DNA from 2 places in the Streptomyces sp. NPDC048521 genome. Region 1 is predicted to be linked to the other one. Evidence: riboswitches for the same ligand, from Rfam matches in the RefSeq annotation. Region 1 holds a riboswitch; the other holds the start of a gene.
What was found. A riboswitch is a leader RNA that binds a small molecule or an ion and turns the genes downstream of it on or off. The one in region 1 is predicted to bind glycine.

Region 1 (7,910 bases):
CGTCCATGGTCTTCTTGTCGATCTGCGTGTAGAGGCTGTTGCGCTCGGTGGTGTCCTGGGTACCGATCGCCTTGCCCAGCAGCTCGTTGACGTCCTTGTTGTCGTACTGCGACAGGTTGGTGTTACCGGACTGGCTGATCGCCTTGCCGTTCAGGATCTGCTGCAGGAAGCCGTAGCCGGAGGGCCAGTCGGCACCCCACTGCATCATCTCCAGGCCGATGTTCTGCTTCTTGGTGAACTTCGGCACACCCGCGTAGTCGGTGAAGTACTTGCCGGACGGGTACTGCTTGAGGGTGGCGTTGATGCCGACCTTCTTCAGCGAGTTGATGATCGCCGTGGCGGCGTCGATCTCCTGCGGACGGTCGGAACGGGCCGAGATGTTCGTCGAGATCGACGACTTGCCGCAGGCCTTCAGCTGGTCCTTGGCCTTGGCGACGTCACCCTTGTTGCCCGTGGTGGCGTAGACGTCGGACTTCTCGTAGCCCGGGATGTCCGGGGGCAGGACCGTGGAGGCGACCTCACCGCGGATCGGGCCGCCCTCGGCGGTCTGCACCGAGACCTTGTCGATGGCGTACTGCACGGCCTTGCGGCACTCGACCTTGTCGAACGGCTTCACCGTGGTGTTGATCGCCAGGTAGACCAGACGGCCACCGTAGGTGTTGTCCGTGTTGGCCTTCTTGGCGGCGTCGGTGAGCACCTGCGCCTGGGTCGAGGCCTGGACACCCGTGCCGGCGAGGTCGATCGCGTCGCCCGCGAGGACGTCCTTGTCGATCGTCTCCGGGTTGACCTTCAGCTTGACGACGATCTTCTCCGGCAGCTGCTTGCGCAGCGGGTCCGTCTTCGCGTCCCAGTTCTCGTTGCGCACGAGGACGGCCTGCTTGCCCTCCTCGTAGCTCTGGAACTTGTACGAGCCCGAGGACACGATGTGCTTGACGTAGTCGACGCCGGTGTCCTTCGCCTTGGGCACCGGGGCCGTCTGCGGGGCGGCGACCAGGTAGTCGAACTCCTGGAAGGCCTGCTTCAGGTGGAAGACGACGGTGGTGTCGTCCGGCGTCTCGATGGAGGACAGGCCCTTGGCGCTCTTGTCCTTGTACGGGCCCTTGTACTTGTCGCCGCCGGCCATGAACTGCTGGAAGTAGTTCGGGCCGAGGGAGAGCACGTCACGCGCGAAGTTGGAGCGCTCGACGGCGTACTTGACGTCCTTCGAGGTGATCGGCGAGCCGTCCTCGTACTTCAGGCCCGCACGCAGCTTGTACGTCCAGGTCTTGCCGCCTTCGCTCGGCACACCCTTGCTCGCCGCGAGGTCCGGGACGAGGGTGTTGCCCTTCTCGCCCGCACCGGGCTGGAAGGTCATCAGCGGGCGGGCGTACAGCCGGCTGAGGTTGTACATGTAGGCGTAGTACGTGTTGCCCGGGTCGAACGAGTCCGGGACGTCGGACAGCTCGTAGGTGACCGTGCCGCCCTTCTTGTCGGACGCGTTGACGACGCCCTTCGTCGCGGCGTTGGCCCCGGCCGACTTGGTGCCGTTCTCGTTCTTGTTGTCATCGGCCTTGCTGCAGCCGGCAAGAAGCAGGCTGACGGAGCCGATGGCCGCTATCGCGGCCAGCGCTGACCTTCGCATGATGGGCGCTTTCCCCTCCATTGTTGGAAAATTTTGTGGCTCTCGGTGACAGGCGTCAGCGGCTGCGCGGGTCGAGAGCATCGCGGAGACCGTCACCGAGCAGGTTGAACGCCAGGACGGTCACGAAGATGGCGAGACCGGGGACGATCATGTACTGGGGGTCGACCTGGTAGTAGGTGACCGCCTCGCGGAGCATGCCGCCCCAGGACGCCTGCGGGGGCTGGATGCCGACGCCGAGGAAGCTCAGGGACGCCTCGAAGAGGATGTTGGTCGGGATGAGCAGCGTCGAGTAGACGATGATCGGGCCGACCAGGTTCGGCATCAGTTCCCGGAACAGGATGTACGGCGTCTTGGCGCCCATGCCGCGGGAGGCGTCCACGAACTCGCGCTCCCGCAGGGCGAGGGTCTGGCCTCGCACGATCCGGCCCAGGTAGGGCCAGTTGAAGAAGCCGATGACGAAGATCAGCACGCTCAGGTGGAGCGGCAGCCCGTTGAGACCGAACGCGCCGCCCTGCAGGGTGGCGGAGATGGCGATCGCGAAGAGCAGGAGGGGGAAGGCGAGGAACGTGTCCATCAGCCGGCTGATGATCGAGTCGACCCGCCCGCCGTAGTAGCCCGCGACGACACCCATGATCGCGCCGATGACGTTGGACAGGATGGTGGCGCCGAACGCGACCACCAGCGACACCCAGGAGCCCTCGAGGACGCGGGTGGCGATGTCGCGGCCGAACTTCGGGTCGACGCCCAGCGGGTGGTCGAGGCTCATGCCGCCCCAGCCGCCCTTGGGCAGCGAGGTGTCGGGCGTGATCAGGTCCTGGTGGAAGGCGTTCGGGTCGAGGCCGAACACGGCCTGGAGCGGGCGCGAGAGGATCGCGAGGAGGACCAGCAGGATCACGATGACGCCACCGACGACGGCGACCCTGTCCTTCTTGAAGCGGGTCCAGGCGATCTGGCCCAGGGAACGACCCTCGATCTGCCCCTTACCGGCACCCTCCAGCACAGCCTCTGGCTGTGCCTCGGTTGCCGCCCCGGTGGTCTCGATCGGTGCGGTCACGGTGAGCGACCCCTCTCGCCGGTGGTGACCGGCCTGCGCCTGCCGCGGATTGCGGCTTTGTCGACTTGCCATCGATCAGGAGGTCTCGACCTCCTGTCTGACTCGCGAGTCTTCAGCGTCGCCGCGATCACCCGCCAGAGCTGACGGCGAAAGTATGCGCAACCGTGATGCAGTGCAGGGGATTCCGTTATCCGAACAGTGGGTAACGCCCCCCGGACGCGGGCCAGTTGGGACAGAACGGTGAATCCGCTCAGTTCGGGACGTATCGCTGCCGTCTACGCGCGCAGAAGTGAGGCCCCGAGTCGATTCCGCGCTACGCCCTCACAAGGTCCGATGCCGGGCGACGTCGGATCAGTAACCGCCGGGCACCGGCGGATAACCGTATCCGGCGGCCGGGGCCTGCGGCGGAGGCGGGGCCTGAAGCTGAGGCTGGGGCGGAGCCGCGTGGGCCTCGCGGTCGTAGAACGGACGCGCCTGGGCCCGCATCCACATCACCACCGGGTCGTAGTCGTCGGCCATCGCGACCGTCGACACCGGCAGCCCCTCCGGGACCGCCCCGACCGACTGCTGCATCATCGCGCGCACCGAGTCGACCGCGGCGGGCGAGGTGTCGTACACGTCCAGGCCGATGGCGAGATACGGCGCCCCGAGCGCCGGCTGCACCCAGGCGCGGCGCAGTGAACGCAGCGCCGGGGTACGGTGGGCGTTCTGCGCGAGCAGGGCGTAGAACTGCGGGATCTCGATGCCGGGTTCCGTGAGCCGGAGCGGGCCGGCGGGCTGGCGGTCCAGGCCAGTGGCGATGCGGCGCAGATCCAGCCAGGGGATGCCGACGCCGCCGCCCGGGGCGTGCGGGTTGAGCCAGAGGCCGTAGTGGTCCGGGTAGAGGGTGCGGGCCACGTCCAGTCCGTCGACGACCTCGTAGGAACGGTTCCAGCCGCTGGCCGACAGTTCCTGGGCGGAGGTCACGCAGGGGGCGTAGTGGCAGCCGTCGACCTCCATGTTCCCGTACTGGGCGTCCGGGGAACCGGCCTGGCCGTGCCACAGGAGCATCCAGATCTGGCCGGAGGACGGGGTGGCGAGGGCGCGCAGCAGGGCCTCGTAGGCGTCGTAGCGTCCGGGCGTGACCTGGCGCAGCATGTGCTCGACGCTGCCGCTGTGGCTCGCGCTCACCTGGTGTACCGGCCCTTCTTTTCAGTGCCCCGCGTTCGGAGACAGCTTAAGCGCCTGGCAGCTCGGGGCTTCTGGTTCGTGCGCGGGTGCGGGTGGTTCTGTGGCTGGTCGCGCGGTTCCCCGCGCCCCGTCGAGCTGCTTCAGTGACCGTATTGATAGAAGGGCCGCACGTTTGTCCTCAGCCATTCGGCCACCGGGTCGTCGGTGACGTCCAGGAGGACGAGGTTGACCGGCCACTTGACCGGGACTTTGCCGAGGGCCGTGCCCAGGGCCTCCAGGGGAAGGGCCCGCAGGTCGCCCTCCCATCGGGAGAGTTCCACGCCGACGAACATCACCGGGTCGGCCGTCTCGATGACGGCGAGGCAGCGGCGGGCGGTGAGGACGACGCCGGTCGCGGCGAACTCGGCGGAGGCGGCGGAGAGGAAGTCGACCGGGTCGTCCTGCCAGTCGGGCTCGAAGAGGCGGACCCGGCCGCCGGTGCCAGGGCCGTCGAGCGGGGTGCGGCCCGCACGGCACAGCTCGGCGACCGCCTCGGGCGGCAGCGGGACGCCGACCACGCCGCCGGGGTTCACGGCTATGCCCGCCTGCGGGGGCAGGCCCTGGGCGAACTCCACGGCGGGGGCGATGGTGTACGACATGTGGGAGCCGGCCACCTGACGGAGCTGTTCCTCGGAGCTGAAGACCGGGACGTACGCCTGGCCGTCGATGTCCATCGTGGGCAGGTCCAGCGGGCCGCTGTCCGGGCCCCCGCCGTTGGGCAGGGGGATCCACAAAAAGCTCCGGCCGAGCACCTCGATGATGCGGCCGCCCGCGGAGGGGATGCCGAGGGAGGCCGAGAGCACCTCCTCCAGTTCGTTGCCGGGCCACCCGCCGTGCGGGTGGGGGTGCGCCTGTGCCGGGAAGTCCGCGGGAATGTCCGCCGGGAAGTCCATCTGCCTACCGCCTGCTGGGAACCGTGCTGTGGCTCAAAAGGCTAGCGGGTGGCTCCGACGTGCTCGCCGGGATCAGCCCGAGAAGGCGATGCGGTGCAGGCTGTCCGCCGCGGCCCGGTCCAGCAGGACCGCCGAGCCGCAGCCCGCGGGCAGTTCGCCCCGCTCGACCGCGCCGAGCAGCCGGGCGGTCGTACGACGATGACGGCGGAAGGCGTAGCGGGAGACGCCCCGGCGGCGCTCCCGCTGGCCCGCGCGGGCGGTCTCGGCCGGCACGTCGAGCAGCAGCAGATGCAGGGAGCCGCCGCGGCGGCGGGCCTCGCGGGCGAGCCACGCGCGCACCCAGGCCTGGGTGCCGCAGTCGTGCACCACGAGGCCTTCCTCGGTGCGCAGCGCGCGGCGCAGTCCGGTGTAGTGGGCGAGGCGGACCAGGGGGCGGTACAGGGCGTAGGGCAGGCCACGGGGCACACGGGCCGCGAAGTCGTCGCGGGCGTCCTGGGAGTCGATGCGGCGGCCGGAGACCGCGCGGTGCATCAGCGTGGACTTGCCGCTGCCCGGCAGTCCGGTGACCACGACGACGTCACGCGGGCCGAAGACCAGGGCGCGGGGGCAGCGGCCGGCGCGGTCGCGCAGATCGCGGACGACCGGGGCGGGGCGCTCCGCGCAGCGCTCGCGGGCGGAGGCGGAGGGCTGCTTCGGCACCGCGACGCCGGTCGTGGTGGCGGTGGCGGCGGCGTACGCCGTGGTCCTCTTCACCGTGATCGTCCTCCCCTGTGGGCTCGGTCATACCCATGCCCGCTGTATGTAAAGAGAAGGTAATGGGAGGTGGTCGGCGGTTCGGTGCGCGTACGGCCACAGCTCGGTCACAGATGCGGGCCCTGACGGGCGGGGGCGCGGCGTGCAATGATGTGCCCGCCAACTGCATACCGGCCGCTTGAATCCGCGCGGGAGAGTCCCCAGGTCACTGGGGCGCCGAAGGAGCAAGTCCCTCCCTTGAATCTCTCAGGCCCCGTTACCGCGCGGGCGAGGCACATCTGAAAAGCGGGTCGCTGTGACAGTGGCTCCACCCAAGGTGCAAGCCGTGATCGTCCCTGTGGCGGTCGTGGCGAACCTCTCAGGTTCCGATGACAGATGGGGAGGAACGTTCCTCGCCCCGTCCGTGTGCCCTGGGAGACGACCGACCGATGAGCAGTACCGAACCCACTGAGCTGCGCCACACCGCGCTGGACGCGCTGCACCGCTCGCTCGGTGCGACGATGACCGACTTCGCCGGCTGGGACATGCCCCTGCGCTACGGCTCCGAGCGCGACGAGCACCTCGCGGTGCGGACCAAGGCCGGTCTGTTCGACCTCTCCCACATGGGCGAGATCACCGTCACCGGCGCGGGGGCGGCCGCCTTCCTGAACTTCGCCCTGGTCGGCAACATCGCCTCCGTCGGCGTCGGCCGCGCCCGCTACACCATGATCTGCCAGGCCGACGGCGGCATCCTGGACGACCTGATCGTCTACCGGCTGGCCGAGACCGAGTACATGGTCGTGGCCAACGCCTCCAACGCCCAGGTGGTGCTGGACGCCCTGACCGAGCGCGTCGCCGGCTTCGACGCCGAGGTCCGCGACGACCGCGACGCCTACGCGCTGATCGCCGTCCAGGGCCCGCAGTCCCCCGGCATCCTGAAGTCCCTCACCGACGCCGACCTCGACGGCCTGAAGTACTACGCCGGCCTGCCCGGCACCGTCGCCGGTGTCCCCGCGCTGATCGCCCGTACTGGCTACACCGGCGAGGACGGCTTCGAGCTGTTCGTGAAGCCGGAGCACGCCGTGGAGCTGTGGCAGGCGCTCACCAAGGCGGGCGAGGGCGTCGGCCTGGTCCCGTGCGGCCTGTCCTGCCGGGACACGCTGCGCCTGGAGGCGGGCATGCCGCTGTACGGGCACGAGCTGACCACGGAGCTGACCCCCTTCGACGCCGGGCTCGGCCGGGTGGTCAAGTTCGAGAAGGAGGGCGACTTCGTCGGCCGCGAGGCCCTCACCGAGGCAGCCGCCCGGGCTCAGGAGAACCCGCCGCGGGTGCTCGTCGGCCTGGTCGCCGAGGGCCGTCGCGTCCCGCGCGCCGGGTACGCCGTCGTCGCGGGCGGCGAGGTGATCGGAGAGGTCACCTCCGGCGCCCCCTCCCCCACCCTGGGCAAGCCGATCGCCATGGCCTACGTCGACGCGGCGCACGCGGCCCCCGGCAGCGAGGGCGTCGGCGTGGACATCCGGGGCAGCCACGAGCCGTACGAGGTCGTGGCGCTGCCGTTCTACAAGCGCCAGAAGTAGACACTGGGCGCGGCACGTCCCGGCGGACGTGACCCTGCGCACCTTCCCCCTGCTCACCAGCAGCCCCAGCAGTCCCCCCTTCACCAGCACTTCCGCGCGTACAGGAGAATTCAGGCCATGAGCAACCCCCAGCAGCTGCGCTACAGCAAGGAGCACGAGTGGCTGTCGACCGCCGAGGACGGCGTCGCGACGGTCGGCATCACCGAGTTCGCGGCCAACGCGCTCGGCGATGTGGTCTACGCCCAGCTCCCCGAGGTCGGTTCCACCGTGGAGGCGGGCGAGACCTGCGGTGAGCTGGAGTCGACCAAGTCCGTCTCCGACCTGTACTCGCCGGTCTCCGGTGAGGTCACCGAGATCAACGAGGACGTCGTCAACGACCCTTCGCTGGTGAACTCGGCCCCCTTCGAGGGCGGCTGGCTGTTCAAGGTGCGCGTCACCGAGGAGCCGGCCGACCTGTTCTCCGCCGACGAGTACGCCGCCCACACCGCCGGCTGAGGAGTCGTAGCCCTATGACTGTCCTGAACACGCCCCTGCACGAGCTGGACCCGGAGATCGCCGCCGCGGTCGACGCCGAGCTGAGCCGTCAGCAGTCCACCCTGGAGATGATCGCCTCCGAGAACTTCGCGCCGCTCGCGGTGATGGAGGCGCAGGGCTCGGTCCTCACCAACAAGTACGCCGAGGGCTACCCGGGCCGCCGCTACTACGGCGGCTGCGAGCACGTCGACGTCGCCGAGCAGATCGCCATCGACCGGATCAAGGAGCTGTTCGGCGCCGAGTACGCCAACGTCCAGCCCCACTCCGGCGCCTCCGCGAACCAGGCGGCC
Region 2 (7,910 bases), on a different contig from region 1:
GCGGCACGGCCATTGTCCGGCCGTCAGGACGCGACCGTCGTTCCGCAGAGCCCGAGGAGTCGACCCGTGATGACCCGTTCCGTGCGCCGGACCCGGCGGACGCTGCAGCTGGCCGGTGCGGGAGCCGCCGCTGTGATGGCGCTCAGCGCCTGCTCCTCGTCGTCCGACGCGAAGGACTCGTCCGGTGCGTCGGGCAACTCGGCCTCCCCGAAGGTGTCCGGCACGGTCACCGTGTTCGCGGCCGCCTCCCTGAAGGAGAGCTTCACGACCCTGGGCAAGCAGTTCGAGAAGCGGCACCCGGGCACCGAGGTCAGCTTCAACTTCGGCGGCAGCGACACCCTCGCCGCGAACATCACCGGCGGAGCCCCGGCGGACGTCTTCGCCGCCGCGAGCCCCAAGACCATGGCGATCGTGACGGACGCGAAGGACGCGGTCGGCACGCCGGCCACCTTCGTCCGCAACCGGCTGGAGATCGCCACCCTGCCGGGCAACCCGCACCGGGTGGCCTCCCTGGAGGACCTCACCAAGTCCGGTCTGAAGGTCGTCCTGTGCGACCGGACGGTGCCGTGCGGCGCCGCCGCCCAGAAGGCCCTCGAGGCCGGCGGGGTCGACCTCACCCCGGTCTCCTACGAGCAGGACGTCAAGGGCGCCCTGACCAAGGTGGAACTGAAGGAGGCCGACGCGGCGGTGGTGTACAGGACCGATGTGAAGGCCGCGGGCGACAAGGTGGAGGGCGTGGAGTTCCCCGAGTCCGCCCAGGCCGTCAACGACTACCCGATCGCCCTGCTGAAGAACGCGCGGAACACCGAGGCCGCGAAGGCGTTCATCGCTCTCGTGCGGTCCGCCGAGGGCCAGCAGGTGCTCGGCGGGGCAGGGTTCCTGAAGCCGTGACCTCGGTCCGCGAACCCGGCGCAGCGACCGGTCCCCGCACGGGCCGGCCGCTGCGCCGCCGCGTCGCCACGAGGGGCCGACGCGGGGTCCCGTTGCCGCTGCTGGTCCCGGGTGTGCTGGCCCTGGCGTTCCTGCTGCTGCCGCTGCTCGCACTGCTCCTGCGGGCGCCCTGGCGCAGCCTGCCCGACCAGCTGAGCAGTGCCGAGGTGTGGCAGGCGCTTCAGCTGTCCCTGGTCAGCGCCACCGCGGCCACCGCCGTGAGCCTCGTCCTCGGCGTGCCGCTGGCCTGGCTGCTCGCCCGTACGGACTTCCCCGGCCGTGGCCTGCTGCGCGCCCTGGTGACGCTGCCCCTGGTCCTCCCGCCGGTCGTCGGCGGTGTGGCCCTGCTCCTCGCCCTGGGGCGCAACGGTGTCATCGGCAAGTGGCTGGACGCCTGGTTCGGGATCACGCTGCCGTTCACCACCACCGGAGTCGTGATCGCGGAGGCGTTCGTCGCGATGCCGTTCCTGGTCATCAGCGTCGAGGGCACCCTGCGCGCCGCCGACCCGCGCTACGAGGAGGCGGCCACCACACTCGGCGCGTCCCGCTTCACCGCGTTCCGCCGGGTCACGCTGCCGCTCATCGCCCCGGGTATCGCGGCGGGCGCCGTGCTGGCCTGGGCCCGCGCCCTCGGCGAGTTCGGCGCGACGATCACCTTCGCGGGCAACTTCCCCGGCCGCACCCAGACCATGCCCCTCGCGGTCTACCTCACCCTGCAGAACGACCCCGAGGCCGCCATCTCCCTCAGCCTGGTGCTGCTGGCCGTCTCGATCGCGGTACTGGCCGGCCTCAGGGACCGTTGGATGACGACATCATGACAAACCCCCACCCCACACCCACCGACCCCGCAGAACCCCCACAGCAGCAGCCCATACCGATGGCCACAGAACCCCTGGAACCCCCACACGAACTGCCCGCGCCCGCAGCCGCCGACGCCACCGAGTCCCCCCAACCACCGGCACCCCCGACCACGAAGGCCGCAACGCCCCCACCGGGATCGCATGCACCCGCAGCCGCCGACCCCACCGAGCCCCCACAACCACCGGCACCCCCGACCACGAAGGCCGCAACGCCCCCACCGGGATCGCCGGCACCCGCAGCGGCCGCCGACGGCGCCGAGCCCCCACAGGGGCCACCCGCACCCGACCATGAAAGCTGCACGGGTGGTGCGGGTGGGAACCCCGATCCGGCCGAAGGCCGGCCACCCACCACCGACCCGCACCCACACCCGCACCCACACCCACACCGCACGACGCCCCCTCCCCCCGAAGGCCTCGACGCCCACCTCGTCGTAGACCGCGCCGCTTTCCACCTGGACGTGACCCTGACGGCCACCCCAGGGGACGTCCTCGCACTGCTCGGCCCCAACGGCGCCGGCAAGACCACCGCCCTGCGCGCCCTCGCCGGACTCGTCCCGCTCACCGACGGCCACCTGCGCCTGGACGGCACCCCACTGGAGCGCACACCCCCGGAGTCCCGCCCGGTCGGCGTCGTCTTCCAGGACTACCTGCTCTTCCCGCACCTCTCCGCCCTGGACAACGTGGCCTTCGGTCCGCGCTGCCAGGGCGCGAGCAAGTCGGAGGCCCGCGCCCTGGCCGCGGCATGGCTGGACCGCATGGGCCTCGCCGACCACGCGGGCGCCAAGCCCCGCCGGCTCTCCGGCGGCCAGGCCCAGCGCGTGGCCCTCGCCCGCGCCCTGGCCACCCGCCCCCGGCTGCTTCTCCTGGACGAGCCGCTCGCGGCCCTGGACGCCCGTACCCGTCTGGAGGTCCGCGCCCAGCTCCGCCGCCATCTGGCCGCGTTCGAGGCGGTCGCCGTCCTGGTCACGCACGATCCGCTGGACGCCATGGTGCTCGCGGACCGGCTGGTGGTCGTCGAGCACGGCCGGGTCGTCCAGGAAGGCAGCCCCTCCGACATCGCCCGCCATCCGCGGACCGACTACATCGCGCAGCTCGTCGGCCTCAACCTCTACCGGGGACAGGCCGAGGGGCACAGGGTACGACTCGACGCCGGGCCCTCGATCACCACCACGGAGGAGCTGTCGGGGCCGGTGTTCGTGGCGTTCCCGCCCTCCGCCGTGACCCTGTTCCGGGACCGGCCCACGGGCTCCAGCGCCCGCAACCTGTGGCGCTGCGAGGTCGCCGGCCTGGAGACGCACGGCGACCAGATCCGCGCCGACCTCACCGGCGAACTCGCCCTCGCCGCCGACCTCACCACGGTCGGCGCCGCCGAACTGGACCTCCACCCCGGTGCACCGGTCTGGGCGACGGTCAAAGCGACGCAGACGCACGCATACCCGGCCTGAGCGCCTTCCGGCACTACGGTGAGGGGCCATGACCCTGAGCATCCGCAACCAGCTTCCCGGCACCGTCACCGAGGTGCACCCCGGCGAAGTCATGGCGACCGTCGATGTCCGCCTGACCGGCGGCCAGCACCTCACAGCGGCCATCACGCGGGAGGCCGTCGAGCACCTGGGCCTCGCCCCGGGCTCTCCGGTGAGCGCCCTGGTGAAGTCGACGGAGGTCTCCCTCGCCACCAACCGCGTCGAGGGCCTGTCGATCCGCAACCAGCTCGCCGGCACGGTCACCCATCTCGAACTCGGCGAGGTCATGGCGATCGTGAAGGTCACCGTGGACGGCGGCGAGATCACCGCCGCGATCACGAAGGACGCGGCCGGCGACCTCGGCCTCTTCGTGGGCTCCGATGTCGTCGCCCTGATCAAGTCGACCGAGGTCGCGCTGGCCACGACGTAGCACAGCCCGAAGGCCCCCGCCCGGAACCCGGGCGGGGGCCTTCACCATCGGCTCGCTCAGTCCTCGTACGCGTCCAGCGGCGGGCAGGAGCACACGAGGTTGCGGTCGCCGTAGGCCTGGTCGATACGGCGCACCGGCGGCCAGTACTTGTCGGCGGCCGAGACGCCGGCCGGGAAGACGGCCTCCGTGCGGCTGTAGGCGTGCGCCCACTCCCCACCGAGCGCGGCCGCGGTGTGCGGGGCGTTGCGCAGCGGGCTGTCCTCGGCGGGCCACTCGCCGGATCCGACCTTCTCGATCTCCGCGCGGATGGCGATCATCGCGTCGCAGAACCGGTCCAGCTCGGCCAGGTCCTCCGACTCCGTCGGCTCGATCATCAGCGTTCCGGCCACCGGGAAGGACATGGTCGGCGCGTGGAAGCCGTAGTCGATGAGGCGCTTGGCCACGTCGTCGACGCTCACGCCGGTCGCCTTGGTCAGCGGGCGCAGATCGATGATGCACTCGTGGGCGACCAGATTGCCGGGCCCGGTGTAGAGCACCGGGTAGTGCGGCTCGAGGCGCTTGGCGATGTAGTTCGCGGAGAGCACGGCGACCTGCGTGGCCCGCTTCAGGCCCTCGCCGCCCATCAGGCGGACGTACGCCCACGAGATCGGCAGGATGCCCGCGCTGCCCCACGGAGCGGCCGAGATCGGGCCCACACCCGTCTCCGGACCGGCCTCCGGCTGGAGCGGGTGGTTCGGCAGGTACGGCGCCAGGTGCTCGCGGACCGCGACCGGACCGACGCCGGGGCCGCCGCCGCCGTGCGGGATGCAGAAGGTCTTGTGCAGGTTCAGGTGGGAGACGTCACCGCCGAAGTGGCCCGGCTTGGCGAGGCCGACCAGGGCGTTGAGGTTGGCGCCGTCGACGTAGACCTGGCCGCCGGCCTCGTGGACCTGGGCGCAGATGTCGGCCACGTGCTCCTCGAACACGCCGTGCGTCGACGGGTAGGTGATCATGAGGACCGCCAGCTCGTCGCGGTACTGCTCGATCTTCGCCCGCAGGTCCTCGACGTCGATCTCGCCGTCCTCGGCGGTCTTGACGACGACGACCTTCATGCCGGCCATCACGGCGCTGGCCGCGTTGGTGCCGTGCGCGGAGGACGGGATCAGGCAGACCGTGCGCTGCTCGTCGCCGTTGGCGCGGTGGTAGCCGCGTACGGCCAGCAGACCGGCCAGCTCGCCCTGCGAACCGGCGTTCGGCTGGAGCGAGACCTTGTCGTAGCCGGTGACCTCGGCGAGACGTTCCTCCAGCTCGTGGATGAGCGTGAGGTAGCCCTCGGCCTGCTCGGCGGGCGCGAAGGGGTGCAGCTGGCCGAACTCGGGCCAGGTGACCGGCTCCATCTCGGTGGTCGCGTTGAGCTTCATGGTGCAGGAGCCCAGCGGGATCATGCCGCGGTCGAGCGCGTAGTCCCGGTCGGCGAGCTTGCGCAGGTAGCGCAGCATCGCGGTCTCGGAGCGGTGCTCGTGGAAGACCGGGTGGGTCAGGTAGTCGCCGGTGCGCAGCAGCGCCTCGGGCAGGGCCTCCTCGGCGGCCGCGTCCAGCGCCTCGATGTCGCCCTCGACGCCGAAGGCGGCGAAGACGGCGTCCAGCTGGCCCCGGTCGGTCGTCTCGTCGCAGGCCAGGGAGACGTGATCGGCGTCGACCAGCCGCAGGTTGACGCCGTTGTCGCGGGCGGCGGCGACGACCTGGGCGGCCTTGCCGGGCACGCGCGCGGTGACGGTGTCGAAGTAGGCACCGTGGACGATCTCCACACCGCCGGCCTTCAGGCCCTCGGCGAGGATCGTGGCGTAGCGGTGGGTGCGGCGGGCGATGGTCCGCAGGCCCTCCGGGCCGTGGTAGACGGCGTACATGCCGGCCATCACGGCGAGCAGCACCTGCGCGGTGCAGATGTTGCTGGTCGCCTTCTCCCGGCGGATGTGCTGCTCACGCGTCTGCAGCGCGAGCCGGTAGGCCTTGTGGCCGTCGGCGTCGACCGAGACGCCCACGAGCCGGCCGGGCAGGCTGCGCGCGAACTTCTCCTGCACCGCCATGTAGCCGGCGTGTGGACCGCCGAAGCCCATCGGCACGCCGAAACGCTGGGTGGTGCCCACGGCGATGTCCGCGCCCAGCTCCCCCGGGGGGACCAACAGGGTCAGCGCCAGCAGGTCGGCGGCCACGGTGACGAGCGCGCCCAGCTCGTGCGCCTGGTCGATGACCGGCTTGATGTCCCGTACGGCACCGGAGGCGCCCGGGTACTGGATCAGCACGCCGTTGATCTCACGCTCGGCGATCTCGGCCGGGATGCCGTCGCTGAGGTCGGCGACGACGACCTCCACGCCGGTCGGCTCGGCGCGCGTCTCGATGACGGCGATGGTCTGCGGCAGCGCGTCCGCGTCGACCAGGAACAGGCCCTTTTTGTTCTTGCCCATCCGCCGGGACAGCGCCATCGCCTCGGCGGCGGCCGTGCCCTCGTCCAGCAGGGAGGCGCCGGAGGTGGGCAGACCGGTCAGCTCGGCCACCACGGTCTGGAAGTTCAGCAGGGCCTCCAGGCGGCCCTGGGAGATCTCCGGCTGGTACGGCGTGTAGGCCGTGTACCAGGCCGGGTTCTCCATCACGTTGCGCAGGATGACGGGCGGGGTGAAGGTGCCGTAGTAGCCGAGGCCGATCATCGAGCCGAGGACCTGGTTGCGGTCGGCGAGCGAGCGCAGCTCGGCGAGCACCTCCGCCTCGGTACGGGCGCCCGGCAGGTCCAGGGCGTCGGCGTTCTTGATCACATCCGGGACCGCGGCGGCGGTCAGCTCGTCGAGCGAGCCGTATCCGATGTGCGCGAGCATCTTGGCCCGCGCCTCCTGGTCGGGCCCGATGTGGCGCTGCTCGAAGGGGATGCCCTGCTCGAGCTCGGAGAGCGGAATGCGATGGGCGGTCATTGCGGAGGCCTCCTGGTCTGACGCGACCTTCGAGGGGCACCCCGGTACGGATACCCCGACGGCCTCCCCCTCTGTCATCTCAACCTGAGAGCTTCACCGGGTGCCCGAGGGTCCCGGCTTTCACCGTCGGTGAGAGCGGACGCCGTCGACATCCGCTCTGCTTTCCAGAGTGACCTCGTCCGTGCGGTACGTGAGCCTGAGAGATTCCGGGGAGGATTTGCTCCTTCGGCGCCTCCGAGGTGGTCGGAGGACTCTCCCGCACGGGGTCAGCAGCCGCTGTCAGCCTACCAGCGAGGTCGACGCCCGAGCCTTCGAGTGGCCGCCTCACTGATTGTGCTCTTTTGTAGTGCTTACGGATGAGTTGCGACCACTTGGAGGGAGAGGGACCGTGCAGACCGACATCGATCCGCGCAACCTGATCGGCCGCAAGGCGTTCGACCGCAATGGCACCAAGATCGGCACCATCGACGAGGTGTACCTCGACGACGCGACCGGCGTACCCGAGTGGGCGGCCATACGCACCGGCTTGTTCTCACGGGACGCCTTCGTCCCGCTGGAGCCGAGCGAGCTGATCGACGGCGCCCTGCGGGTCCCCTTCGACCGCGCCCTCATCAAGGACGCCCCCGACTTCGGCGTGGGCCGCCACCTCTCCCCCGAGCAGGAACTCCAGCTCTACCACCACTACGGTCTCGACCTGGCCCCACCTCCCCCGCTCCCGGACCACGACTTCGGCAGACTGGCGGGCTCGGAGGAGACCTGATCCTCCGCATCCGGGGTCGGCTGCGGAGCCTCGTAGCGGTCACCGCCCGTTGGACCGACACGGGCGGGCCGGTCGGCGACGTCGCCCGCCGCCACCAACGGCAAGGGCTCCGCCTCCTCCAGCGCGGGATCGTCGACCCGGAACGTCCGCACCCGTCCCGGCTCCGACCGAGGCGTCTCGAAGCGCACCGTGACCCGGCCCAGGCCGCTGCCCTGCACCCAGCCGTGACCCCACTCGGCATGCCGTACGTCCTGCCCGGCACGCCACTGCCGCTCGGCGGGCTCCGGCTGCCGGGCCACGGCCTCGGGTACGACGTCCACGGCGAGGTCGCCCGCCGCCCGCTCACCCGCCGCCTGCGCGAACAGGTCCTCCTGGGTGTAGTCGGCCAGCCCGGTGACGCCCACACCGAGCAGCCGTACCCCGCCCGTGGTGTCCACGGAGTCCAGCAGCCGCGCGGCCGCCTCCCGGATGACGGCCGGATCGTCCGTGGGCCCGCGGAGCGTCTCGGAGCGGGTCAGGGTCGAG

Region 2: linked by a shared signal. The riboswitch ahead of gcvP (aminomethyl-transferring glycine dehydrogenase) and the one ahead of gcvT (glycine cleavage system aminomethyltransferase GcvT) in region 1 are both predicted to bind glycine.

The regions. Positions count from the first base shown of each region.
Region 1 covers NZ_JBICWR010000003.1:58,410-66,319, forward strand. The annotation lists gene ACGFRF_RS07830 (ABC transporter substrate-binding protein) at 1-1,642, opposite strand, end outside; gene ACGFRF_RS07835 (ABC transporter permease) at 1,677-2,675, opposite strand; gene ACGFRF_RS07840 (enhanced serine sensitivity protein SseB C-terminal domain-containing protein) at 3,027-3,812, opposite strand; gene ACGFRF_RS07845 (enhanced serine sensitivity protein SseB) at 3,986-4,777, opposite strand; gene ACGFRF_RS07850 (AAA family ATPase) at 4,850-5,530, opposite strand; glycine riboswitch at 5,710-5,802, shown strand; gene gcvT (glycine cleavage system aminomethyltransferase GcvT) at 5,959-7,086, shown strand; gene gcvH (glycine cleavage system protein GcvH) at 7,204-7,581, shown strand; gene glyA (serine hydroxymethyltransferase) at 7,596-7,910, shown strand, end outside.
Region 2 covers NZ_JBICWR010000001.1:887,326-895,235, forward strand. The annotation lists gene modA (molybdate ABC transporter substrate-binding protein) at 70-891, shown strand; gene modB (molybdate ABC transporter permease subunit) at 888-1,748, shown strand; partial or broken gene ACGFRF_RS04375 (ABC transporter ATP-binding protein) at 2,192-3,235, shown strand; gene ACGFRF_RS04380 (molybdopterin-binding protein) at 3,264-3,683, shown strand; gene gcvP (aminomethyl-transferring glycine dehydrogenase) at 3,740-6,625, opposite strand; glycine riboswitch at 6,800-6,894, opposite strand; gene ACGFRF_RS04390 (PRC-barrel domain-containing protein) at 7,014-7,385, shown strand; gene ACGFRF_RS04395 (DNA polymerase IV) at 7,307-7,910, opposite strand, start outside.